One region of the Kitasatospora sp. NPDC094016 genome, then DNA from elsewhere that is predicted to be linked to it. Evidence: riboswitches for the same ligand, from Rfam matches in the RefSeq annotation. Region 1 holds a riboswitch; the other holds the start of a gene.

Region 1 (6,993 bases):
CGGGCCGGTGAGGTCACGGCGCTGATGGGGCGCAACGGTTCGGGCAAGTCCTCGCTCCTGTGGGCCCTTCAGGGCTCGGGCCCGCGACAGGGCGGCAGCGTGCGGGTCCTCGGAGCCGACGGCGGGCCGGCCGCGGACCCCAAGCGGCTCTCCGCGACCAGGGCCCGGCAGCTCGTCGGGCTCGTCCCGCAGACCCCGACCGACCTGCTGTACCTGGAGACGGTCGCCCAGGAACTCGCCCAGAGCGACCTGGAGGCCCGCGGCGCAGCAGGCCCGACCGCAGCAGGCCGGACCACAGCAGGCCGGACCACAGCCGGCCCGACCGCGCGGCAGATCCTCGACCGGCTCGCCCCCGGGATCCCCGACGGCACCCACCCCCGGGACCTCTCCGAGGGCCAGAAGCTGGCCCTGGTCCTGGCGATCCAACTGGCCGCCGCGCCAAGGGTGGTGCTGCTGGACGAACCCACCCGAGGGCTCGACTACCACGCGAAGGAGGCGCTCACCGGCATCGTGGACGCCCTCGCCGCCGAAGGCCGTACGGTCGTCGTCTCCACCCACGACGTCGAGTTCGTCGCCGCCACCGCCGACCGGGTGGTGGTGATGGCCGAGGGCGAGATCGTCGCCGACGGCCCCACCGCCCAGGTCATCGTCGCCTCGCCCACCTTCGCCCCCCAGACCGCCAAGATCCTCGCCCCGCTGCCCTACCTGACGACCCGGCAGGTGGCCGAGGCCCTGGCGCCCGCCGAGACCGCCCGGTGAGCGCCGTCCGAATCCCCGGCCGGGCCCGCGTCGTCGCGGCCCTGGCCGCCTTCATCGGCTTGGTCGCCTTCACCTGGCCGTTCGTCGTCGCCCCGGGAAAGTTCGGCTCCTCCTACGCCCCGCCGCTGATCTTCGGCGCCCTGCTGATCCTGGTGCTCGCCGTCGTCATCGCGGAGATCGCGGCCGGCGGCATCGACGCCAAGGCCCTCGCCATGCTCGGCGTCCTGTCCGCCGTCAACGCCGGGCTGCGCCCGCTCGGCGCCGGCACCGCAGGAGTGGAGACGGTCTTCTTCATCCTCGTCCTGGCCGGCCGGGTCTTCGGCCCGGGCTTCGGGTTCACCCTCGGCTGCACCTCGCTGTTCGCCTCCGCGCTGCTCACCGGCGGCGTCGGCCCCTGGATGCCGTACCAGATGTTCGGCTGCGCGTTCGTCGGCATGCTCGCCGGGCTCCTGCCGAGAACCCGGCGGCGGCGCTGGGAGGTGGCGATGCTGGCGGCGTACGGGGCCTTCTCCGGGTACCTCTTCGGCTTCCTTCTCAACCTCTCCTTCTGGCCGTTCTCCACCGACCCGAACAGTTCCATCGCCTACCTGCCGGGGCTGCCGTTCACCGAGCAGTGGCACCGCTACCTGCTCTTCGACCTCGCCACCTCGCTCGGCTGGGACACCGGCCGGGCCGTCACCACCTTCACGGCCGTGCTCGTCGTCGGCCCGGCCGTCCTCACCGTCCTGCGCCGCGCGGCCCGCCGCGCCAACTTCGAGCCCGTGGTGCGCTTCGAAGCCCCGGACGGTCGACGAGTCACCACGAACGGCACCGCCGGCGGCACCGCGAACGGCACCGCGGACGGCGAGGGAGTCTCACCATGCGGACGGCTTCCGTGAATTCCGCGTCGGCCCCGGTGGTTTGCCCCTAAGCTGGCCACGCAGCTGGTTCGTCCTGTCCGCCAGGCAGGACGTCGCAAGAGGGAACCCGGTGGGAATCCGGGACTGCCCCGCAGCGGTGAGTGGGAACGACCGCCGTCATACGCACTGGACCCGGGACGGGTCTGGGAAGCGATGGCCAGTAGGTACCGGACGCAGACAGGCCCGGTGCGCCCACGAGTCCGAAGACCTGCCCGTTGCCCGCCCGCGGACCGTTCCGCGTGCGGATACCCCGGTGACCTCGTGGGCGGGTCGGCGACCATACCAGGCGGATCGGGCACACGCGTCGACGTGAGCCGCCGCCCGGTTCGTCATCCCTTCGCGCTCTCGTCCCGTCCCCGGGCACTTGAGGAGCCAGACTCGCGAAGGAGAGTCCCTTGACCACGAAGTCCGCAGCCGCGGCGACCAGGGCCACCGTGTACGGCTACCCCCGGCAGGGCCAGGGCCGGGAGCTGAAGAAGGCCATCGAGGGCTACTGGAAGGGCACGGTCACCGCCGACGCCCTGCGGGAGACGGCGGTCGGCCTGCGCCGGGAGAACTGGGCGCAGCTCGCCCAGGCCGGGGTCCTGGAAGTGCCCACCGGCGACTTCTCGTTCTACGACCACGTACTGGACACCACGGTCGCCGTCGGCGCGATCCCGGCCCGCCACCGGGCGGCCGTCGAGGCGGACGCGCTGGACGGCTACTTCGCCATGGCGCGCGGCACCCAGGAGGTCGCGCCGCTGGAGATGACCAAGTGGTTCGACACCAACTACCACTACCTGGTGCCCGAACTCGGCCCGGACACCGTCTTCACCGCGGACCCGGCCAAGGCCGTCGGGGAGTTCCGGGAGGCGCTGGCGCTCGGCCACACCGCACGCCCCGTGCTGGTCGGCCCCCTCACCTACCTGCTGCTCGCCAAGCCCGCCCCCGGTGTCGCCGAGGACTTCCAGCCGATCACCCTGCTGGACCGGCTGCTGCCGGTCTACGCGCAGCTGCTGGCGGATCTGAAGGCGGCCGGCGCCGAGTGGGTGCAGCTGGACGAGCCCGCGCTGGTGCAGGACCGCACCCCGGCCGAGCTGAACACCGCCGCCCGCGCCTACCGTGAGCTGGGCGGCCTGGCGGACCGTCCGAAGCTGCTGGTCGCGAGCTACTTCGACCGGCTGGGCGGGGCCCTGCCCGTGCTGGCCAAGGCCCCGGTCGAGGGCCTGGCGCTGGACTTCACGGGGCCCGCCGCTGCGAACCTGGACGATCTGGCCGCCGTCGGCGGGCTGCCCGGCAAGCGGCTGGTGGCCGGGGTGGTCGACGGGCGCAACATCTGGATCAACGACCTGGAGAAGTCGCTGGCGACCCTGGCGACCCTGCTGGGCCTGGCCGAGCGGGTCGACGTCGCCCCGTCCTGCTCGCTCCTGCACGTGCCGCTGGACGCCGCCGCCGAACGCGACGTCGACCCGCAGATCCTGCGCTGGCTCGCCTTCGCCAAGCAGAAGGCCCGGGAGGTGGCGCTGCTGGCCCGGGGTCTGCGCGAGGGCACGGGGGCGATCGCCGCCGACCTGGCCGCCAACCGCGCCGACCTCGCCTCGCGCGCCAACTCGCCGATCACCCACGACCCGGCGGTGCGTGCCCGTACCGCCGCCGTCACCGCCGACGACACCCGCCGCGCCCAGGCCTACCCGCAGCGGGCCGAGGCCCAGCGCGCCCGGCTCGGCCTGCCGCTGCTGCCGACCACCACCATCGGCTCGTTCCCGCAGACCTCCGAACTGCGGGTCGCGCGGGCCGATCTCACGGCGGGCCGGATCGACGCGGCGGCCTACCGGGAGCGGATGGAGACCGAGGTCCGGGAGGTCATCGCCTTCCAGGAGAAGGCCGGACTGGACGTCCTGGTGCACGGCGAGCCCGAGCGCAACGACATGGTCCAGTACTTCGCCGAGCAGCTCACCGGCTACCTCGCCACCCGGCACGGCTGGGTGCAGTCCTACGGCACCCGGTACGTGCGCCCGCCGGTCCTGGCCGGGGACATCTCCCGCCCGCACCCGATGACCGTCGACTGGTTCGGCTACGCGCAGGGCCTCACCGACCGCCCGGTCAAGGGCATGCTCACCGGCCCCGTCACGATGCTCGCCTGGTCCTTCGTCCGCGACGACCAGCCGCTCGGCGACACCGCCCGGCAGGTCGCCCTCGCCCTGCGCGACGAGGTCACCGACCTGGAGGCCGCGGGCGCGGCCGTCGTCCAGGTCGACGAGCCGGCCCTGCGCGAGACCCTGCCGCTGCGCGCCGCCGACCGCCCGGCGTACCTGGCGTGGGCCACCGAGTCCTTCCGCCTGGCCACCTCGGGCGTCCGCGCGGACACCCAGGTCCACACCCACATGTGCTACGCCGAGTTCGGCGCGATCATGACGGCGATCGACGAACTCGACGCGGACGTCATCTCGCTGGAGGCCACCCGCTCGCACATGGAGGTCGCCGGAGAACTCGCCGGGGCCGGCTACCCGCGCGAGGTCGGGCCGGGCGTCTGGGACATCCACTCCCCGCGCGTCCCGAGCACCGAGGAGGCCGTGGAACTGCTGCGCGCGGGCCTGGCCGCCATCCCCGCCGAGCGGCTGTGGGTCAACCCCGACTGCGGCCTGAAGACCCGCGGCTGGACGGAGACCCGCGCCTCGCTCGACAGCCTCGTCGGCGCCGCCCGCCACCTGCGCGCGGAGCTCGCCGGCTGACCCGCCGGTGACGCGACCCGGCCGGGCCCCGCACGCCGTGCGGGGCCCGGCCGGGTCGGGCCGCTTCCCCGACGGCGGCCCGGCCGGTTTCACCCGGACCCGGGAAGCCCGAGGTTCTGGTAGATCTCCGTCGTCACCGTGGAGAAGTTCATGGTCATGAAATGCAGCCCGGGAACACCCTCGGACAGCAGGCGCCGGCACATTCCGGTGGCGTGATCGATACCGATCGCCCGGACGGCGTTCGGGTTCTCCTGCTGCTTCAGCATGCTTTCGGAAAGCCCATCGGGAATGGCGGCGGTGGTCAGCGTCGGAATCCTGCGAAGTGACCGGATGCTGGTCACCGGCATGATCTCCGGAATGATCGGAACGGTGCAGCCGGCCGATTCCAGTCGATCCCGGAAACGGAGGTAGCTGTCGACGTCGAAGAACATCTGGGTGATGGCGTAGTCGGCTCCCGCCCGGCACTTCTCGATGAAGTGCCTGATCTCGGAATCCCAGCCGGGGGACCTCGGGTGGAGGTCCGGGAAGGCGGCCACACCGACGCAGAAGTCGCCGGACTCCTTGATCAGCCGCACCAGGTCGGCGGCGTACTCCACCCCGTCGGGGTGGCGGTGCCAGGTGCCCAGCGGATCGCCCGGCGGGTCGCCGCGCAGCGCCAGGATGTTACGAACTCCCTGGTCAGCGTAGTGGCCGAGAATGTTCCGCAGTTCGGCGACGCTGTGGTCGACCGCGGTCAGGTGGGCGGTCGGCGTGAGGGTGGTCTCCTGCGCGATGCGGCCGGTGACGTTCACCGTCCGCTCCCGTGTCGACCCGCCGGCGCCGTAGGTCACGGAGACGAAGGTGGGGGACAGCGCTTCCAGGCGCCGGATCGCATTCCACAGGCCGACCTCCGCTTCGGCGCTCCGGGGCGGCATGAATTCGAAGGAATAGGAAAGCCTGCCGGTCGCGAGGAGTTCGCGGACGGAGGTCGCCCGATCCGTGCGCGTGGAGGGAATTCCGAGTGTCATGGCAGGAGGTTAACCAGCCGGGCTCGCGATAGTCCTCAGGTGTCCACTCTGTGATACGAATTCTCTCGGGGGTACGAGTTGGGAGACGGGTGGGGCGAGCGGCACAATGGGCGCATGAAAAGACCTTCGCAGGTATTGTCGGGGCTGCCCGGATGGGATCGGTGCGCGGTGATGGGAGTCGTGAACGTGACCCCAGACTCGTTCTCGGACGGCGGCCGCTGGCTGGACCCGGGGCGCGCGGTGGACCGTGGACTGCTGCTGGCCGAGCAGGGCGCGGACATCGTGGACGTCGGCGGGGAGTCGACCCGGCCGGGAGCGGCCAGGGTGTCCGAGGAGGAGGAACTGCGCCGGGTCCTGCCGGTGGTGCGCTCGCTCACCGACAAGGGCGTCCTGGTCAGCATCGACACGATGCGGGCCCGGGTCGCCGAAGCGGCGGTGGAGGCCGGCGCCCGGATCATCAACGACGTCAGCGGGGGCCGGGCCGACGCGGGCATGGCCCGCGCCGCGGCCAGGGCCGCGGTGCCCTTCGTCGTCATGCACTGGCGCGGGCAGTCCGCCCACATGGACGAGCTGGCCGCGTACGAGGACGTCGCGGCCGAGGTGATCCGTGAGGTCGCACGGCAGATGGACACGGTGGTGTCGGCCGGGGTCGACCCCTCCCGGGTCATCGTGGACCCGGGCCTCGGCTTCGCCAAACGCCGGCAGGACGACTGGGCGCTGCTGGCGTCGCTGGACGCCTGGCGCGTACTGGGGCGCCCGCTCCTGGTGGCGGCCTCGCGCAAGCGCTTCCTGGGCGAGCTGCTGGCCGACCCGCGGACGGGCGAGGCCCGTCCGGCCCGGGAACGCGACGCGGCCACCGCGGCGGCCAGCGTCCTGGCCGCCGCGCAGGGCGCGTGGGCGGTGCGGGTGCACGAGGTCCGCGACACGGCGGACGCCGTCCGGGTCGAGGCCGCGATCCGAACCAACCGGGTCTGAGAGAGGAAGTACGCGCCATGCCACGTCCGACCGGGCGGAAGATCTACGCCCACGCCAAGCTGCGCCGACTGCGCCGCGAGCACGGCATGAACCAGGTCGAGCTGGCGCGCGAGCTCGGCATCTCGACCAGCTACCTCAACCAGATCGAGCACAGCCAGCGTCCGCTGACCGCCGCCGTGCTGCTGCGGATCGCCGAGGTGCTCGGGGTCGACCCGGAGTTCTTCTCCGAGGCCGAGGAGGAACGCCTCGGCACCGACCTGCGCACCGCGCTCGCGGACGAGGCCTGCGGCGGAGCCGTGCCGACGGAGGAGATCGCGGAGGTGAGCCGCAACCACCCGGAGGTGGCACGGGCCCTGGTCGCGCTGCACCGCGGCTACCGCGAGGCGCTCGCGCGCGTCGTCGACCTCGGCGAGCCCGGCACCGGGGCGGGCATCCGCCCGGCCGAACCCCACGACGAGGTCAGGGACTTCTTCTACACCCACCACAACCACATCGCCGCCCTGGACGAGGCGGCGGAGCGGACCGCGCAGTGCCTGGCCACCACGACCGCCGGCCGCACCGCCGCCGCGCTGGCCGCCCGCCTCGGCGAACGGCACGGGGTGCGGGTGCTGGACGCCGACCACCGGCGGCCCGGCGACCTGC
Region 2 (6,993 bases), on a different contig from region 1:
TGCCCCCACGCCTTGGCGGCGGCGCCGACCGTCATGGCCAGCGCCCGACCCGCCGCACGGGCGTCGTCGGGCAGCAGCTCGCCCCGCTTGTCGACCTCTTCCAGGTCCCCCGCCCAGCGGGCGATCCGGACGGCGTCCACCAGCATCCGGCGGGCCAGCGGCGCCAGCTCGGCCGGCGCGGGGAAGCCCTCCGGTACGGGAACCCTCCCCCGACCGGGCGCCGCAGCGGGCCCTCGTCGGCGGGGTACCCCGGCCCCGCCCGGCTTGCCGGCGGCGGGCCGGTGGGCCGTACCGGGGAGACGGGTCACCGTCGCACCAGTACCGATCGTCGGAGGGAGCGGGGCATCACGGTCGCGCGGATTCCGAGACGTCACGTCGAGCAGTCTTCCCCTTGTACCGGCCTTCTGTCACATCCGGTTGGCTGTACGGACGGGCGGCCGTCGACGGCACCTCCCCAAGATCGGGCAACAATCGGGCAACAGAGGCAAACCGCCTGGCCGGAAACAGGTGGCGGGGTCATGCCATCCCGGCGCAACCCTTGCGGCGGCGGTCGCGCTACCCGCCCGACCGGTCACGCTCCGTGGCTGACGGGTGAGGTTCGGGTTTCGTACAGAGGCCCTGTCGGTGTGACTTCTCGTGCGGGGGGGCTGGGTTCAGAGAAGGGGGGTGAGCCAGCGGCGGAGGAGTTCGGTGTAGTGGGTGGGGGCGGAGTTCCAGAGGGTGGCGTGGTCGGCGCCCGGGAAGGGCCGGAGGCTGACCACGCCGGGGCGGGCGGCGGCGAGGCGCTCGGCGGCGCGGAAGGGGGCGACCTGATCGTCGGGGCTGTGCAGCAGGAGGGTGGGGACGCGCAGGTCGGCGCCCTCGGCGATGCGGCTGAAGTCGGCGAGGTCGACGCCGGTGCGGCCCTCGGCGGCGAGGGCGCCGAGCTCGGCGGCGGCGCCGGTGTAGCCGGCCCGGGCGGCGCCGCGGCGGGCGGTGGCGGGCAGGTCGAGGACCGGCGAGTCCAGGACGAGGCCGCTGACGGCATGGGCCCAGGCGGAGCGGGCGGCCGTCTGGAGGGCCATGGTGGCACCGAGGGACCAGCCGTACAGGATGACCCGGCCGGCGCCGCTGTCGAGGGCGAGCCGGACCGCCGACTCGACGTCGCGCCACTCGGTCTCGCCGAAGTGGCCGAGCCCGTCCGGCGAGGCCGGGGCGCCCTGGTCGCCCCGGTAGGTGACGACGAGGGCCGGCAGGGCGAGGCGGTCGAGGACGGGGAGGACCGGGAGGGTCTGCTGCCGGTCGGCGCCGGGGCCGTGGACGAGGATCACCCAGGTGCCGCGTTTGCCGTCGAGGCGCCAGGCGGGGAGGGCGCCGAGTTCGCCGTCGGCGGCGGTGTCGGTGAAGGGGAGGCCGAGCGCCTCGGTGGGGTCGCCGAGGTGGACGCGGGGGGTGAAGTGGACCTCGGTGCCGGGGGTGAGGGTGCCCCGGTCCGCGCGGACGAGGCGGCGGGTGACGCCGTTCTCGTCGCTGTGCAGGACCTCCTCGACGACGGCGTGGCCGTGGTCGTCCCATTCCACGGCCCAGCGGCCGGGGCGCAGGCTCTCGGGGCGGCGGTTGAAGGTGATCCGGCCCGCGGCGAGGCTCCGCACCAGGACGGGGCCGGACTCCCGGGCGGCGCTCGCCGGGTGGACCAGCCGCTCGGAGGCCCGACGGCCGATCACCAGGACGGCGGCCCCGGCGCCGACGACGGCGGCCGCCACGACGGCCGCGGTTCCCCAACGCATATCGCTCCCCGCTCTGCTGGTCTTGGACCGGACGGTGTCCGGGCGGTGTGCGGACGGTGTTCGGGCACCAGTTCACCGGGGGGCCGCGCGGGCGGCCACCGGGCTGGGCCGTCCGGGGCACGACGGGGGCTCGGGCGGGGCGTCGGGCGGGGCGGGCGTCAGGCACGGCGGGGCGTCGGGCGGGGCGGGCGGATCGGAGGTGGCGACGGGGCTCCGAGGTGTGACCAACCCCTCCGTGACCTCGGTTGACTCCCGGTTCGGCCGCGTGATGGGATCCTGGGGCCAAACGGAGGCATGCAGAGGAAGCCGGTGCGAGTCCGGCGCGGTCCCGCCACTGTCACCGGGGAGCACGCTCGGAACATCGCCACGGCGGGCCGTCAGAAGCCGCTGGAAGGCCCGGGGGTGCGTCCGACCCGGAAGCCAGGAGACTCTCGCCCCCGGTACGTCGATCCAGGGCGCGGACCCTGAGTGAGGACACGCACGCGATGCAGGCTGCCCCGCCCTGCCGGACCCCACGCGGCCTTCCGCCGAACCCGCCGTGCGCCCGCTGACCCGCGCCGCCGCGTTCGCGCTCGGCGCCGCCGCGGGCTTCGCCGCCGACGCCCGCTTCGCCGACCCCCGGCGCGGCCACCCGGTGGCCGTCTTCGGCAGTGCGGCGACCCGGCTGGAGCGGCGGGTGTGGCAGGACGACCGGGTGGCCGGCGCCGGGTACACGGCGCTGTGCGTGGGCGCGGTCGCGGCCGGCGCGGCGGCCCTGGACCGTACGGTGGGCCGGCGTCCGCTGGGCCGGACCGCGCTGGCGGCCGCCGCGACCTGGACGGTGCTGGGCGGCACCTCGCTGACCCGCGAGGCGCGCACCATCGGCCGGTCACTGGCCACCGGCGACCTGACGGCCGCGCGGGAGCGGCTGCCGCACCTGTGCGGGCGGGACCCGAGCGCGCTGGACGGGCCTCAGATCGCCCGCGCGGTGGTCGAGTCGGTGGCCGAGAACACGGCGGACGCCGTGGTGAACGCGCTGGTCTGGGGCGCGCTGGCGGGCACCCCGGGGCTGCTGGCGTTCCGCGCGGTGAACACGCTGGACGCGATGGTCGGCCACCGCTCGCCGCGGTACGCCCGGTTCGGCTGGGCCTCGGCCCGGCTGGACGACGTGGCGGGCTGGCCGGGCGCCCGGCTGACGGCGCTGCTCACGGTGGCCGCCGCGCCGCAGCCGAAAACGGCCTGGCGGGTCTGGCGGCGGGACGGCTCGGCGCACCCGAGCCCGAACGCGGGCCAGGCGGAGGCGGCCTTCGCGGGCGCGGTGGGCGTCCGACTGGGCGGGACCCTCCAGTACGGGGAGCGGGTGGAGCACCGGCCGGTGCTGGGCGCGGAGTTGCGGCCGGTGACGGTCGACGACATCGAGCGGGCCTGCGTGCTCTCCCGGCGGGTGGGCGCGCTGGCCCTGGGTACGACGGTCGCGGGGCACGTCGCGCTGCGCTCGCTGACGACACGGTGGAAGGGAAGGGCATGAGCAACGCACTGCTGGTCGCCGGGACGACCTCGGACGCGGGCAAGAGCGTGGTGACCGCGGGCATCTGCCGCTGGCTGGCCCGACAGGGGGTGCGGGTCGCTCCGTTCAAGGCGCAGAACATGTCGCTGAACTCCTTCGTCACCGCCGACGGCGCCGAGATCGGCCGGGCACAGGCGATGCAGGCGCAGGCGGCCCGGGTGGAACCGGAGGCGGCGATGAACCCGGTGCTGCTGAAGCCGGGCGCGGACGGCCGCAGCCAGGTGGTGCTGCTGGGCCGGCCGGTCGCCGAGGTGGGCGCGCTGGACTACCGCGAGCGCAAGCCCGTCCTGCTGGAACGGTCGCTGGAGTGCCTGGCGGATCTGCGCCGCCGCTACGAGGTGGTGGTCTGTGAGGGCGCCGGCTCGCCCGCCGAGATCAACCTGCGGGACCGGGACATCGCCAACATGGGCCTGGCGACGGCCGCCGGGCTGCCGGTGGTGGTGGTCGGGGACATCGACCGCGGCGGCGTCTTCGCGGCGATGTACGGGACGCTGGCACTGCTGTCGGCGGAGGACCAGCGGCATGTGGCGGGCTGGTTCGTCAACAAGTTCCGCGGCGACGCGCGGCTGCTGGCGCCCGGCCTGGAGATGCTGCACGGGCTGACCGGCCGTCCGGTGCTGGGCACCCTGCCGATGCTGCCGGGCCTGTGGCTGGACGCCGAGGACTCGCTGGACCTGTCCACGGTGGTGGACCGGGTGGACGGCCGCGGCCCGCTCGGGGCGGACGTGCTGCGGGTCGCCGTGGTGCGCTTCCCCCGGCTGTCGAACTTCACCGACCTGGACGCGCTGGCCCAGGAGCCCGGCGTGCTGGTGCGCTGGGTGACCCGGCCGGAGGAACTGGCCGACGCCGACCTGGTGGTGCTGCCCGGCACCCGGGCCACCGTGGCCGACCTGGCCTGGCTGCGCGAACGCGGCCTGGAGCCGGCGCTGAAGGCGCGGGCGGCGGCCGGGCTGCCGGTCCTCGGAGTGTGCGGCGGCTACCAGATGCTGGCGCGCGGGATCGAGGACGAGGTGGAGTCCGGGGCCGGCTCGGTCGACGGCCTGGGCCTGCTGCCGACGCACGTGCGGTTCGGCGCCGAGAAGGTGCTGGCGCGGCCGGTCGGCACGGCGTACGGGCAGCGGGTCGAGGGGTACGAAATCCACCACGGGGTGGTGGCCGTGGAGGGGGGCGAACCGTTCTTCTCCGATGACGACGGGCACGGCCTGGACGGCTGCCGGGTCGGCCCGGTGTGGGGCACGACCTGGCACGGCGCGCTGGAGAACGACGGCTTCCGTCGTGAACTCCTGCGCGAGGTCGCCGCGTTGGCGGGACGGGCGTTCGTGCCGGCGCCGGACACCTCGTTCGCCGAGGCGCGCGAGGCCCGGCTGGACCGGCTGGGCGACCTGATCGAGGAACACGCGGACACCGACGCGCTGTGGAAGCTGATCGAGGGCGGGGTGCCGGCGGCCGGATCGCTGCCGTTCCTGGCGCCCGGGGCACCTGGGGAGTATGCATGAGTGACGTCCGCTATCCGTTCACCGCGATCGTCGGCATGCCCGACCTGCGGCTCGGGCTGCTGCTCAACGCGGTCTCGCCGGCCGTGGGCGGCGTGCTGGTGCGCGGCGAGAAGGGCACCGCGAAGTCGACCATGGTACGCGCGCTGGCCGGCCTGCTGCCGACCCTCGCGGCCGTCGACGGCTGCCGGTTCGCCTGCGACCCGGCCGCTCCGGACCCGCAGTGCCCGGACGGGCCGCACGACCGCCCCTCGGCGTCCGAACGCCCCGCCCAGCTGGTCGAGTTGCCGGTCGGCGTGGCCGAGGACCGGATCGTCGGCTCGCTCGACCTGGAACGGGCGCTCGCCGAGGGCGTCAAGGCGTACGAGCCGGGGCTGCTCGCCAAGGCGCACCGCGGCGTGCTCTACATCGACGAGGTGAACCTGCTCCAGGACCACGTCGTGGACCTGCTGCTGGACGCCGCCGCGATGGGCCGCTCGTACGTCGAGCGCGAGGGCGTGTCGGTGCGGCACGCCGCCCGCTTCCTGCTGGTCGGCACGATGAACCCGGAGGAGGGCGAGCTGCGTCCGCAGCTGCTCGACCGGTTCGGCCTGACCGTCGAGATCGCCGCCACCCGGGACCCGGCCGAGCGCGCCGAGGTGGTCCGCCGCCGGCTCGGCTACGACGCCGACCCGGCCGGCTTCGCCGCGCGGTTCGCCGCGGACGAGCAGGCGCTCGCCGAACGCATCACCGCCGCCCGGGAGTTGCTGCCCAAGGTGGAGCTGACGGATGTGGCGCTGCGTCAGATCACCGCCGTGTGCGCCGCGTTCGAGGTCGACGGGCTGCGCGCCGACATCGTGATGGCCCGCACCGCCGTCGCGCTCGCCGCCTGGGACGGGCGGACCGAGGTGCTGGAGGAGGACGTCCGCAAGGCCGCCCAGCTGGCGCTGCCGCACCGGCGCCGCCGCAACCCCTTCGACGCGCCGGGGCTGGACGAGGAGCAGCTCGACCGGACGCTGGAGGAGCACGCGCAGCCTTCGGAGCCCGAGGAGCCCGAGGAGCCTTCGGAGCCCGAGGGGTCCGGGGGGTCCGGGGGTTCGGGAGAGGCTGAGGGCGAGGGCGAGGGCGACGGCCCCGAGGACGACGGTCCGGGCCCGGACGGCGGCCCCGGCGGCGGCCCGGACGGCGGCGGAGCCCCCGAGCCCGCCTCCGGCCCGGAAGCGTCGGCCGCCGAGCCGGAGGAACCGCTCCAGCAGCCCGTACCGACCCAACACCCCGCCCCCGCACGGGAGTCGGCGCCGGTCGCGGCCGGCGACCCGTACCGGACCAAGCTGTTCACCGTGCAGGGCACCGGCCACGGCGCCCAGGGCCGCCGCTCCCCCGCCGAGACCACCGGCGGGCACACCGTGCGCGCCCGGCGCCCCCAGGGCGCGCTCAGCCGCCTGCACCTGACCGCCACCCTGCAGGCCGCCGCACCGCACCAGGCCGCGCGCGGGCGGGCCGGCCGGGCGCTGGTGCTGCGCAAGGACGACTTCCGCGAACAGGTCCGCCAGGGGCGGGAGTCCAACCTGGTGCTGTTCGTCGTCGACGCCTCCGGCTCGATGGCCGCCCGGCAGCGGATGACCGCCGTCAAGGGCGCCGTGCTGTCCCTGCTGATGGACGCCTACCAGCGGCGCGACAAGATCGGCATGATCACCTTCCGGGGCGCGGACGCCGAACTGGCGCTGCCGCCGACGTCGTCCGTGGAGGTCGGCGCGGCCCGGCTGGAGTCGCTGCCCACCGGTGGCCGCACCCCGCTGGCCGCCGGCCTGCTGCGCGCGCACGAGGTACTGCGGGTGGAGCGGCTGCGCGACCCGAGCCGCCGCCCGCTGCTGGTCGTGGTGACCGACGGCCGGGCCACCGGCGGGCGGGACGCGCTCGCCCGGTCGCAGCGCGCGGCCGGGCTGTTCGCCGCACAGGGCACAGCCAGCGTGGTGCTGGACTGCGAGTCCGGCCCCGTCCGGCTCGGCCTCGCCCGCACCCTGGCCGGGCTGCTCGGCGGCACCGCCGTCAGCCTGGACGAGCTGCGCCCCGAGGGCGTCGCCTCGCTCGTCCGCGAGAACCGGCAGGACAGCCGGCGCGAGAACCGTGCTACCACCATGCGAAAGGCGGCCTGAGCCGACATGCCCAAGGGTGTCCCCGAGAGCGTCCCCGACGACGGCCTGACGAC

The links. A riboswitch is a leader RNA that binds a small molecule or an ion and turns the genes downstream of it on or off. The one in region 1 is predicted to bind cobalamin.
Region 2: it holds a riboswitch for cobalamin, as region 1 does, so the genes downstream of both, ABT015_RS18740 (cobalamin biosynthesis protein) here and metE (5-methyltetrahydropteroyltriglutamate--homocysteine S-methyltransferase) in region 1, are expected to answer to the same signal.

What each region holds. Positions count from the first base shown of each region.
Region 1 covers NZ_JBEOUK010000002.1:89,355-96,347, forward strand. Annotated here, with positions in the region: gene ABT015_RS02240 (ABC transporter ATP-binding protein) at 1-759, shown strand, start outside; gene ABT015_RS02245 (ECF transporter S component) at 756-1,637, shown strand; cobalamin riboswitch at 1,667-1,888, shown strand; gene metE (5-methyltetrahydropteroyltriglutamate--homocysteine S-methyltransferase) at 2,054-4,369, shown strand; gene metF (methylenetetrahydrofolate reductase [NAD(P)H]) at 4,459-5,376, opposite strand; gene folP (dihydropteroate synthase) at 5,491-6,351, shown strand; gene ABT015_RS02265 (short-chain fatty acyl-CoA regulator family protein) at 6,369-6,993, shown strand, end outside.
Region 2 covers NZ_JBEOUK010000018.1:46,479-53,471, forward strand. Annotated here, with positions in the region: gene ABT015_RS18730 (hypothetical protein) at 1-308, opposite strand, end outside; gene ABT015_RS18735 (alpha/beta hydrolase family protein) at 654-1,766, opposite strand; cobalamin riboswitch at 2,067-2,196, shown strand; gene ABT015_RS18740 (cobalamin biosynthesis protein) at 2,305-3,273, shown strand; gene ABT015_RS18745 (cobyric acid synthase) at 3,270-4,808, shown strand; gene ABT015_RS18750 (putative cobaltochelatase) at 4,805-6,940, shown strand; gene cobO (cob(I)yrinic acid a,c-diamide adenosyltransferase) at 6,947-6,993, shown strand, end outside.